DNA from 2 places in the Rossellomorea sp. NS-SX7 genome. Region 2 is predicted to be linked to the other one. Evidence: predicted binding sites of a transcription regulator. Region 2 holds the regulator's gene; the other holds the start of a gene.
The links. The regulator NrdR, encoded in region 2, represses ribonucleotide reductase genes. The targets are predictions, from matches to a motif close to AACACNATATATNGTGTT.

Region 1 (4,569 bases), 320 kb from region 2:
CCGCGTGAAGCCTTACTACGGTAACTTTGGCATCAACGTCCGTGCATATACGTATATCCGCACGATGGGGCCTGACGGGTTAAAGGCGGTAACTGAAAATGCTGTCCTTAATGCAAACTATATGATGAGAAGATTGGCTCCTCATTTTGACCTTCCATATGACCGTCACTGTAAACATGAATTCGTCATCAGCGGTAAACGCCAGAAGAAGCTTGGCGTCCGTACACTCGATATTGCGAAAAGGCTGCTGGACTTCGGTTACCATCCGCCAACGATCTACTTCCCGTTGAACGTAGAGGAATGCATGATGATCGAACCGACTGAAACAGAGTCTAAAGAAACATTGGATTCATTCATCGATGCCATGATCCAAATCGCAAAAGAGGCAGAAGAAACACCGGAGATCGTCCAGGAAGCACCACATACGACTGTAGTAAAAAGAATGGACGAAACCCTTGCAGCAAGAAAACCGATCCTGCGATACACTCCAGAAGCGGCGCAGTAACACATTAACGCGCCGAGGGACGGGCGTTTAGTGCAGTAGAGTATGAAACAAAAAAAGGATTGCCGAATTCGGCAATCCTTTTTCTTTTAAATTAAGAATAAATTTTTAGTCTGGGAATTGTCCAGCTCCGGCGGCTAGCCCCTCGAGACGTTTCGGTCCGCCCAATGAAGTCAAAGAGCGACTTCATTGGGCGGACCTCCAACGCTTGTCGGGGCTGAACGAGCCGCCTCCGCTTTTCTTTATTTTTTATGCTTGATCTTACCTGTCCATTTTTTAAATCCGCCTTGCAGCTGGTGAAGATCACGGTAGCCTTTGCGGTGAAGCATCTGTGCTGCACGTGCACTTCTCATGCCGCTCTGGCAGTACAAGTATACAGGCTGATCATTGCGGATCTCTTTTTGTCTCATTTTCATTTGGGAAAGAGGGATATTGCGGGCACCAAGAATATGACCGTTATCAAACTCATTGGATTCGCGTACATCGATCAGCTGAGCTTTACGGTAACCTGCTTTAAACTCTTCCTCTGTCAATGTATTGACCACTCTTTTTTGATTGAAGTACGTAAATAGCGAATAAGCGATGATCCCGCCAAGTACGACTAAAAGAATAAATAAACCATCCATCTTGCTTTCATGCTCCTTTCTTCAAATGCACTATCTACTATTATATTCATCATTTAACACAGAATCAAAAGAAATTTACTATTTCAGCAAAGCTCTTCCCCAATCTTGCTTTCGACTCTGGAAAATATCGCAATTTTACTATTATCCGCTGCAAACTAAACGTATGGCTCATTATTTTGTTTGAAAAAGAGCAGTTTTTGACGGAACCTAAAGCAAAGACTTACCAATCCGTTTTCCTTTGTTTTTCGAGAAGGATTTGGTAGACTAGTAACGGATTGAATACATAGTGATGATAGAAGTTCATAAATAAAAGAGGTATGTAAAATGTCAAAAGAAACATGGAGATTCATCGATTCAGGCAATTGTTCACCCTCATATAATATGGCGCTCGATGAGGCGCTCTTAGATTGGCACAGTGAAGGGAAGATTCCTCCGACGATCCGTTTTTATGGATGGGATCCTGCAACGCTCTCTGTTGGATATTTTCAGAAAGTCGAAAAGGAAATCAATATGGATGCCGTGAAGGAATACGGCCTGGGCTTTGTAAGGAGGCCGACCGGAGGAAGAGGCGTCCTTCACGATGAGGAGCTCACCTACAGTGTTATTGTATCTGAAGAACATCCAGAAATGCCTAAAACCGTAACGGAAGCATATAGAGTCATTTCAGAAGGAGTTCTGAAGGGATTCCAGGGTCTTGGACTAGAAGCCTACTTTGCTGTCCCGAAGACAGCGGAAGAGAGGGAAGGATTGAAAAATCCACGATCCGCCGTCTGCTTTGATGCGCCGAGCTGGTATGAACTGGTAGTGGAAGGCAGGAAGGTTGCAGGCAGTGCACAGACACGTCAAAAAGGTGTCATCCTTCAGCATGGATCCATCCTTCTGGATCTAGATGAAGATAAGCTGTTCAGCTTGTTTAAGTACCCTTCAGAACGGGTGAAGGAGCGTATGCAAAAAGCGTTCAAAAATAAAGCTGTTGCCATGAATGAGATTTCACGTGAAAGAATTACGATGGACATGGCGAAAGAAGCATTTAAGAAAGGTTTTGAAGAAGGGTTGGATATCCATCTCGAACCATATGTCCTGTCAGAGGAAGAAACACAATATGTAGAAAACCTGGCAAAAACCCGATATGAATCAGATGAGTGGAATTTTAAACGTTAAAAAATTTTGTTAGGAAAAAAGCGATGCGTGTCGCTTTTTTCCTATTTTACCAACTATTTCTGAAGTTGAAAGTTTAGCAACTCTTAAAATAATAGATTTCCGTTTAAAATAGGAATGTTATCTATGAGATTCTCCGGTTTTCTATTATTTTCTGCTTATTAGGAGTTTGACAAATAAATAAAAATCTGACCTCAACACAATATATGGTGTGTCGAAAAATATATTATACACCATATATTGTGTTTATTTATTGATTTTGGATTGAGCCTGTGATAACGTATTAATTGTTAAAGGTAAACAAGCTAATTAATGATAAATGAATTATTTAAGGTAGAAGGAGTTGTCTGTATGGCTGTTGCGTCGAAGAAAACGATGAATTTAAACAAAGAAAGATTGAATCAGGATATCGGATTGTTCCCCCAAGTACATCCTATCACCCCGGATATGAAAACCACTCACAAAGGTGTATCCCGCTTGGTAATGATTGACCGCTACTCTTTCAAAGACACTGAGAAGATCACTCTATCAGCAGGCGACTTTGTCGTATTGACAATCAAGGAGGACCCGAAATTCCCGGCCAGGGGCCTTGGCTATATAACTGCCATTGACTGGGAAAACAAAAAAGCGGATGTCTGGATCGAAGAGGAATACAGAAGTGCGATCGATAAACCGCAGGAAATCGAAACGGGCGTTGTGACACGTACACTGGATGTCATTGAAAAACCTTTGGAAGTCTACTACGAACAAATTGCAAAGCGAAACGCAACAGGCTTGGCGGAAGTAGAAAAAACTCCTGAAAAGAAACAAGAATGGTTTGAAAAGTTCTATCATGAACTTGTCAACCTGCATTTCGTACCTGCAGGACGTGTATTGTACGGAGCGGGTGCGGGGACTGATGTAACCTACTTTAACTGTTATGTAATGCCATTTGTACAGGATTCACGTGAAGGGATCTCTGAGCACCGTAAGCAGGTCATGGAAATCATGAGCAGGGGAGGCGGTGTCGGAACGAACGGATCGACGCTTCGTCCGCGCAACACTTTGGCCAAAGGGGTCAACGGTAAATCATCTGGATCTGTATCATGGCTGGATGATATTGCAAAGCTGACTCACCTGGTTGAACAAGGCGGTTCAAGACGCGGTGCACAAATGATCATGTTATCCGACTGGCACCCTGATATCATCGAATTCATCATTTCTAAAATGCAGAACCCGCGTATCCTGCGCTATCTGCTTGAGAATACAGAAGATGAGAATATCAGGAAAGCTGCAGAAGATAAACTGAAATTCACTCCCCTTACAGAGCAGGAAGAAGCGATGTATCAGGGAATCATCAACTATAAACAAATACCTGGGTACGGTGGTTTCGACGAGAAGATCATCAAAAGTGCCGAGGAAAAGCTGCGGACGGGTGGTACCTACAGTGTACATAACCCGGAATTCCTGACAGGAGCGAATATTTCTGTCTGCCTGACAAGTGATTTCATGGAGGCGGTCGAGAAGGATGAGGTATACGATCTGCGCTTCCCGGATGTCGAAAGCTATGATGCAGAACAAATGAAATATTATAACGACGAATGGCATAATATCGGCGATGTACGAGAATGGGAGAAGCTTGGATACAAAGTAAGGACATACAGGAAGATCAAAGCCAAAGAACTATGGAATCTAATCAATGTATGTGCCACTTATTCAGCTGAACCGGGTATTTTCTTTATCGACAATGCCAATGACATGACAAATGCAAAAGCATACGGTCAAAAAGTCGTGGCAACCAACCCATGCGGGGAACAACCGCTCGCACCATTTTCAGTGTGTAACCTTGCGGCTGTCAACCTGGCTCAATTTGCAGACAAAGATACGAAGACAGTGAACTTTGACAAGCTGAAGAAAACGGTTGAAGTGGGAGTCCGCATGCAGGATAATGTCATCGATGCCACACCTTACTTCCTGGAGGAAAATAAGAAGCAGGCACTGGGAGAACGCCGCGTCGGTTTGGGCGTCATGGGTCTTGCGGATCTTCTTATCTACTGTGAAAAAGAATACGGATCTGAAGAAGGTAACAAACTGGTGGATGAGGTCTTCGAGGTCATCGCTACAACAGCTTACCGCGCTTCTGTTGAACTGTCGAAGGAAAAAGGTAGCTTTCCTTTCCTGACAGGTGAAACGGCAGAAGAAACGGAAAGACTCAGAAAAGCCTTCATCAATACAGGCTTCATGAAAAAAATGCCTGAAGATGTGAGGGAAAATATCTTAACCCACGGAATCCGCAACTCTCAT
Region 2 (4,569 bases):
TCCACGAAGGCGCTTTTTGCCTTCATGGACGGGTTGACTTATGACATGTGCCTCTAAGCCCCGCAGCTGGACTGGTCTCACATTGGCCACTACTCCCGCAGGAGTCTTCGTCTTGCACTCCAATCAACCGCTGGATAGAGTCAAATACACTAGTTCTTTTTATGTGAATTCACATTCAAACTTAAAAGCATTCACTATTTCAGTTAATTAAATAAAAAAGAAAAGGCAATCACACCTTTTCTTTTTTTCAACCATTCTATTCTCTTCTGTTCCGGCCGTCGATGAGGACAGGTTTGGCTAGGTATTTTATTCTTTCCATGATTCTTGCAGCTTTCAGTTTCTCTTCTTCCCCACGTTGAGTGTACGTCAAATGATGAGTCAACTCGTCAAAATTAAAGTTTGATGTGAAGAATGTAGGCAGGTTTTCAAGCATTCTGTACTGCAGGATGGTTCCGAGGATTTCATCCCTTCCCCAGCTCGACATTGTTTCTGCACCGATATCATCAAGCATTAAAACAGGCGCTGATTTGACGGCATCAAGTTTCTCATTAAGAGTCTGATCTCCAAGTGATTGCTTGATTTCACGGAAAAACTCCGGAACATATACAATCATGGAAGCCACTTTATTCTCGGCGAGCTCATTTGCGATCGCCCCGAGTATATAGGACTTCCCAACACCAAACTTCCCGTAAAAGTAATACCCTTTCATCCGTTCATCAGCTGAATAATTTTCCACGAAATTCTTCGCCAGACGTACGGCTTCCAATCTGCTCTTCGAATCAAGTTCGAGTGTCGAGAAAGAAGCTTGAAGAATATCTTTCGGTACATATAGGCTCTTAATCAGTTTTTGAGAACTTGTCCGTTCGTCATGCACCACTTTTCGCGGGCACCGGTGATATTCGATATCGATTGTGTTCCCCCGGATGACCAGGTGAGGATCGTATCCCTGCATCATATTTTTACATTCCTCCAGAGATGGACATCCCCTGCACTCCTTACTTTGAGAAATGTATTCATATAGTTTCATCAGGCTTTCATTCACCATGTCGGATGTGACTTGATCACGATGCTTGCTGATGAAGTCTCTCACATCCTGATTTTCCAGGATTTCTTTTTTCATTTTTTCATAGCGCTGCTGAAATGAACTAGAAGCCGCCAGTTTTTTTAGTGTATTATTTATTTTTTCCACCTTGTCATTCACCTACTTCCTGAAATTCTTCAATTCTTCTTCAAGCTTTTTCTTCTCTGCTTCAAAGTCGTAATCATCATTCTCGGAAGGAGGGATTTTTTCATCCGTGCTTCCTCCCTCCTGGAACCACTCCGGCAGTTTTTCTGTACGGATTGGTTTCCTTCTTCTCGATTTGTTTTCTTTTTTCCCCTGAGCCCAATCAAGGTATTGCTGGTGCTCTCTTTTAGCGAGATCCATTGCTTGTCCGGCTGTCGTCACTTTCTTGCGCGCCCAGTGGGAAGCAATTTTCTCCATATACCCTTTTGTGAGCTTCATATCGGTTTTTAAGAGAACATACTGGATAAGAACATTCATGACACCTATCGGAAGCTTCTGTGACATCAATACTTCCTCCACAGCTTGAAGATCGGACTTGGAAGGATTGCTTCCGTTTGATATATCCGCCAATACATCCTTAGGTGACGTGGTTTCAAGATATTCCAGGAGCTCATCTTCCTTTGTAAGCGGCTTGTCCGTCTTTTTAACCTCTCTCTGAGACGAGACGCGTGCTGCCAAGTCAGGCAGCTGGTCCCCAGTTTGGAGCTGATACCAATCCCTCGCTGCTTTCCTTAACATTTCAAGGTCAATTTCGTCTTCAGAATCCATTGAGCTTAACACGAGGTTTTTCATTTGCAGGGGGTTGATACCGTATAAATAGCTTAATTTAATGACCGTTTCTTTTACATTCACAGTGAATGCTTTTCTTGGTACCATAGCCTCTGATAGGCCCGAGAGCAGTAACTGAAAATCAAAATCCACCTTATCCAGGGGCAGTTCGGATCCTTTCTCATATTGAATGAACTGCCTTCCGGAGCCAGTTCCCGAATCAGCATTTGCATCATGCTGCAGGAAGTTGATGTTCTGTTCTGAAGTGAAAACATCCTGAAATGAGCGGGTGATTTCACTGTACTGATCCTTTTCTACAGCCTGATCGGTAAAGAAATTTTTCAAACGTATATAATGGGTCCTGCCGATTTTCTGATAAAGATACACATTCAGCATGCCATCATGAAAGAATTCCTGGGGTGAGAGCGGTCTCTGTAATTCATAAACAAATCTGCGCTCCCCGTCGTTTTTCTTCTCATATACCTTCAATAGCCCGATGCCTTCAAGCTTCAACCTTGCCTCATACACTTCCTGCAGGTTTAACGAAAGAACGTTCATCAAATGATAATGGGCAGATTCCATGGACCATAACCTGTTTTCCTCGACTTCCCCCCATAAGCTCATGAACAGGCTGTAGGGGACAGCACCGATTAACGGCTGATATAGAAATGTAATGATCTTCCGGTCATATTCCTGAAGCATCCCATGTGTCGCAACGGTGTATTGATCGATCGGCTGTATTTCATTCCAATGCTTCTTCATCGTCTGATTCTACCTTTCAAAATTATAAGCTGTTTACTCTCGTACTTGGACAAGAGGTTGAATTTTTAACTCTACCAAGACGAAGCAAGGTTCGTTCATTTGAAAATACCAAAACTCCGGTAACTTCATGTGGTTAAAAAGACAACACATACGTAAAGAGCGAAATAATAACGAGAAAAAGAGCTAAAGAATGTCTCTTCAGCTCACCTCTTTACTCTTTTTTTATTAATTCTTTTAATTCATCTATAAACACATTGATATCCTTGAACTGTCGATAAACAGATGCAAACCGTACATACGCTACTTCATCAACCTTTGCGAGCTCATCCATCACCATTTCGCCGATTTTGACAGATTCCACTTCTGACGCACCCTGGTTTCTGAGCTCCTTCTCAATATCCATAGAGATTTTCTCCAAGCTTTCCAGAGGGACAGGTCTCTTTTCACACGCCTTGATTAATCCCCTGAGGATCTTTTCGCGGCTGAATTCCTCACGAACGCCTTCTTTTTTCACGACAATCAATGGAAGCTCCTCCACTTTTTCGAATGTCGTAAATCGGAAATTGCACTCTTCGCATTCTCTTCGTCTTCTGATCGAGCGTCCTTCGTCAGCGGGACGGGAATCGACTACTCGGGTCCCATTATGCTGGCATGACGGGCATTTCATAATATCAGCTCCGTTTTAACAAACTATTACTTTTATCATATTAAAAAGCTGTCATTTAAACAAGCTTATTACGGAATTACCGTTATTTTACCTTTGTCAATTGACTATTCAGCCTTCCATAGTAATGTCTGATCTGAGCTTTCAACACTGTATATGTACCAAAAATCTTTCCTTTATCTGCACTTACCTTGAAGTCGACCGCTGTTTCAAGGGGGCGGACAGTGATCACGGTTGCGACGATAAAAAGACGCGGCGTCCCATTTTTCCTTACCGTAATTTCTCCTCGTTCCTTAGATTCTGAGATGACCTCATATTCTGAAGAAGAAAATAAGTCAAGAACGGCATTATATGCAGCTCCATGCATTGATTTATAATAGTGAGAACGCAGATCCGGATCTTCATGTTTATCCGATGTCTCACATTCTGATTGAAATCTTTTTAATAGGGTTTTTAATCCACTCATTTAACTGCCTCCCTTTATTTACCCTTATTTTACACGAAAAATGGTGAGTTGGAAATTGGTGATGGTGAATGGCGGACCCTTTTGGGAGTTTGGATGTGAGTGTGGGGAAGAGCAGGTTGCGAATTTCGGAAAGTGATTCGCGAAATTGTCGTATTTTGAAGAATGGCAGATATATTGAATTTTTGGCAGATAAAACATCTTTTTGGACGATAAACAAAAATAATGGCAGATAAAATGAAAAAACGGCAGATATCCCACCTACGAAGGTTTCAGCTGCATACAAAGCCCCAGCTTTTCATTTCAAGCACCTTCCAAGTCGCATTTAACGCTACTAGCAAGACCAATCCTCAGTAAAACACATCAAAAAAGAGATGCACCATCATGCATCTCTTTACGTTATCGCTATTAAAGTGCTTGAGCCTGTGATTTTTTCACTTGAACAGGACCCATTCCACGAGGCAGCTCGATTGTTTCGCGAGTGTCTGCACCAAGAGCTTCTGCAATATAATCAGCAGCAATATTAGGGTCTAAATCACCGCACGTGTATACATCGATACTTGCATAACCATGTTCAGGAAAACTGTGAATGGTTAAGTGTGATTCAGAAATAATCACAACACCGCTCACACCTTGAGGAGCAAATTTGTGAAAGGCTACCTCACGGACTTCAGCACCTGATTTAAGTGCAGCATCTACAAACGTTTTTTCAATTCCTACAACATCATTAAGCTTTTCGAAATCACAGCCCCAAAGTTCTGCGATTACATGACGACCCATTGTTTCCATTGATCGTTTCCCCCTTTGACATAATTTTTTTCGTCAAAATGAACGAATCCCTTAGCA

Region 1: a site for NrdR is predicted at 2,483-2,500, ahead of ACUXV2_RS12765 (vitamin B12-dependent ribonucleotide reductase). Genes of this name have one in related genera too.

What each region holds. Positions count from the first base shown of each region.
Region 1 is NZ_CM128249.1:2,543,669-2,548,237, reverse strand. Features, by position in the region: gene gcvPB (aminomethyl-transferring glycine dehydrogenase subunit GcvPB) at 1-505, shown strand, start outside; gene ACUXV2_RS12775 (rhodanese-like domain-containing protein) at 745-1,128, opposite strand; gene ACUXV2_RS12770 (lipoate--protein ligase family protein) at 1,453-2,289, shown strand; gene ACUXV2_RS12765 (vitamin B12-dependent ribonucleotide reductase) at 2,638-4,569, shown strand, end outside.
Region 2 is NZ_CM128249.1:2,866,932-2,871,500, forward strand. Features, by position in the region: gene dnaI (primosomal protein DnaI) at 257-1,189, opposite strand; gene ACUXV2_RS14390 (replication initiation and membrane attachment family protein) at 1,202-2,596, opposite strand; gene nrdR (transcriptional regulator NrdR) at 2,808-3,263, opposite strand; gene ACUXV2_RS14400 (cytosolic protein) at 3,346-3,726, opposite strand; gene speD (adenosylmethionine decarboxylase) at 4,132-4,512, opposite strand.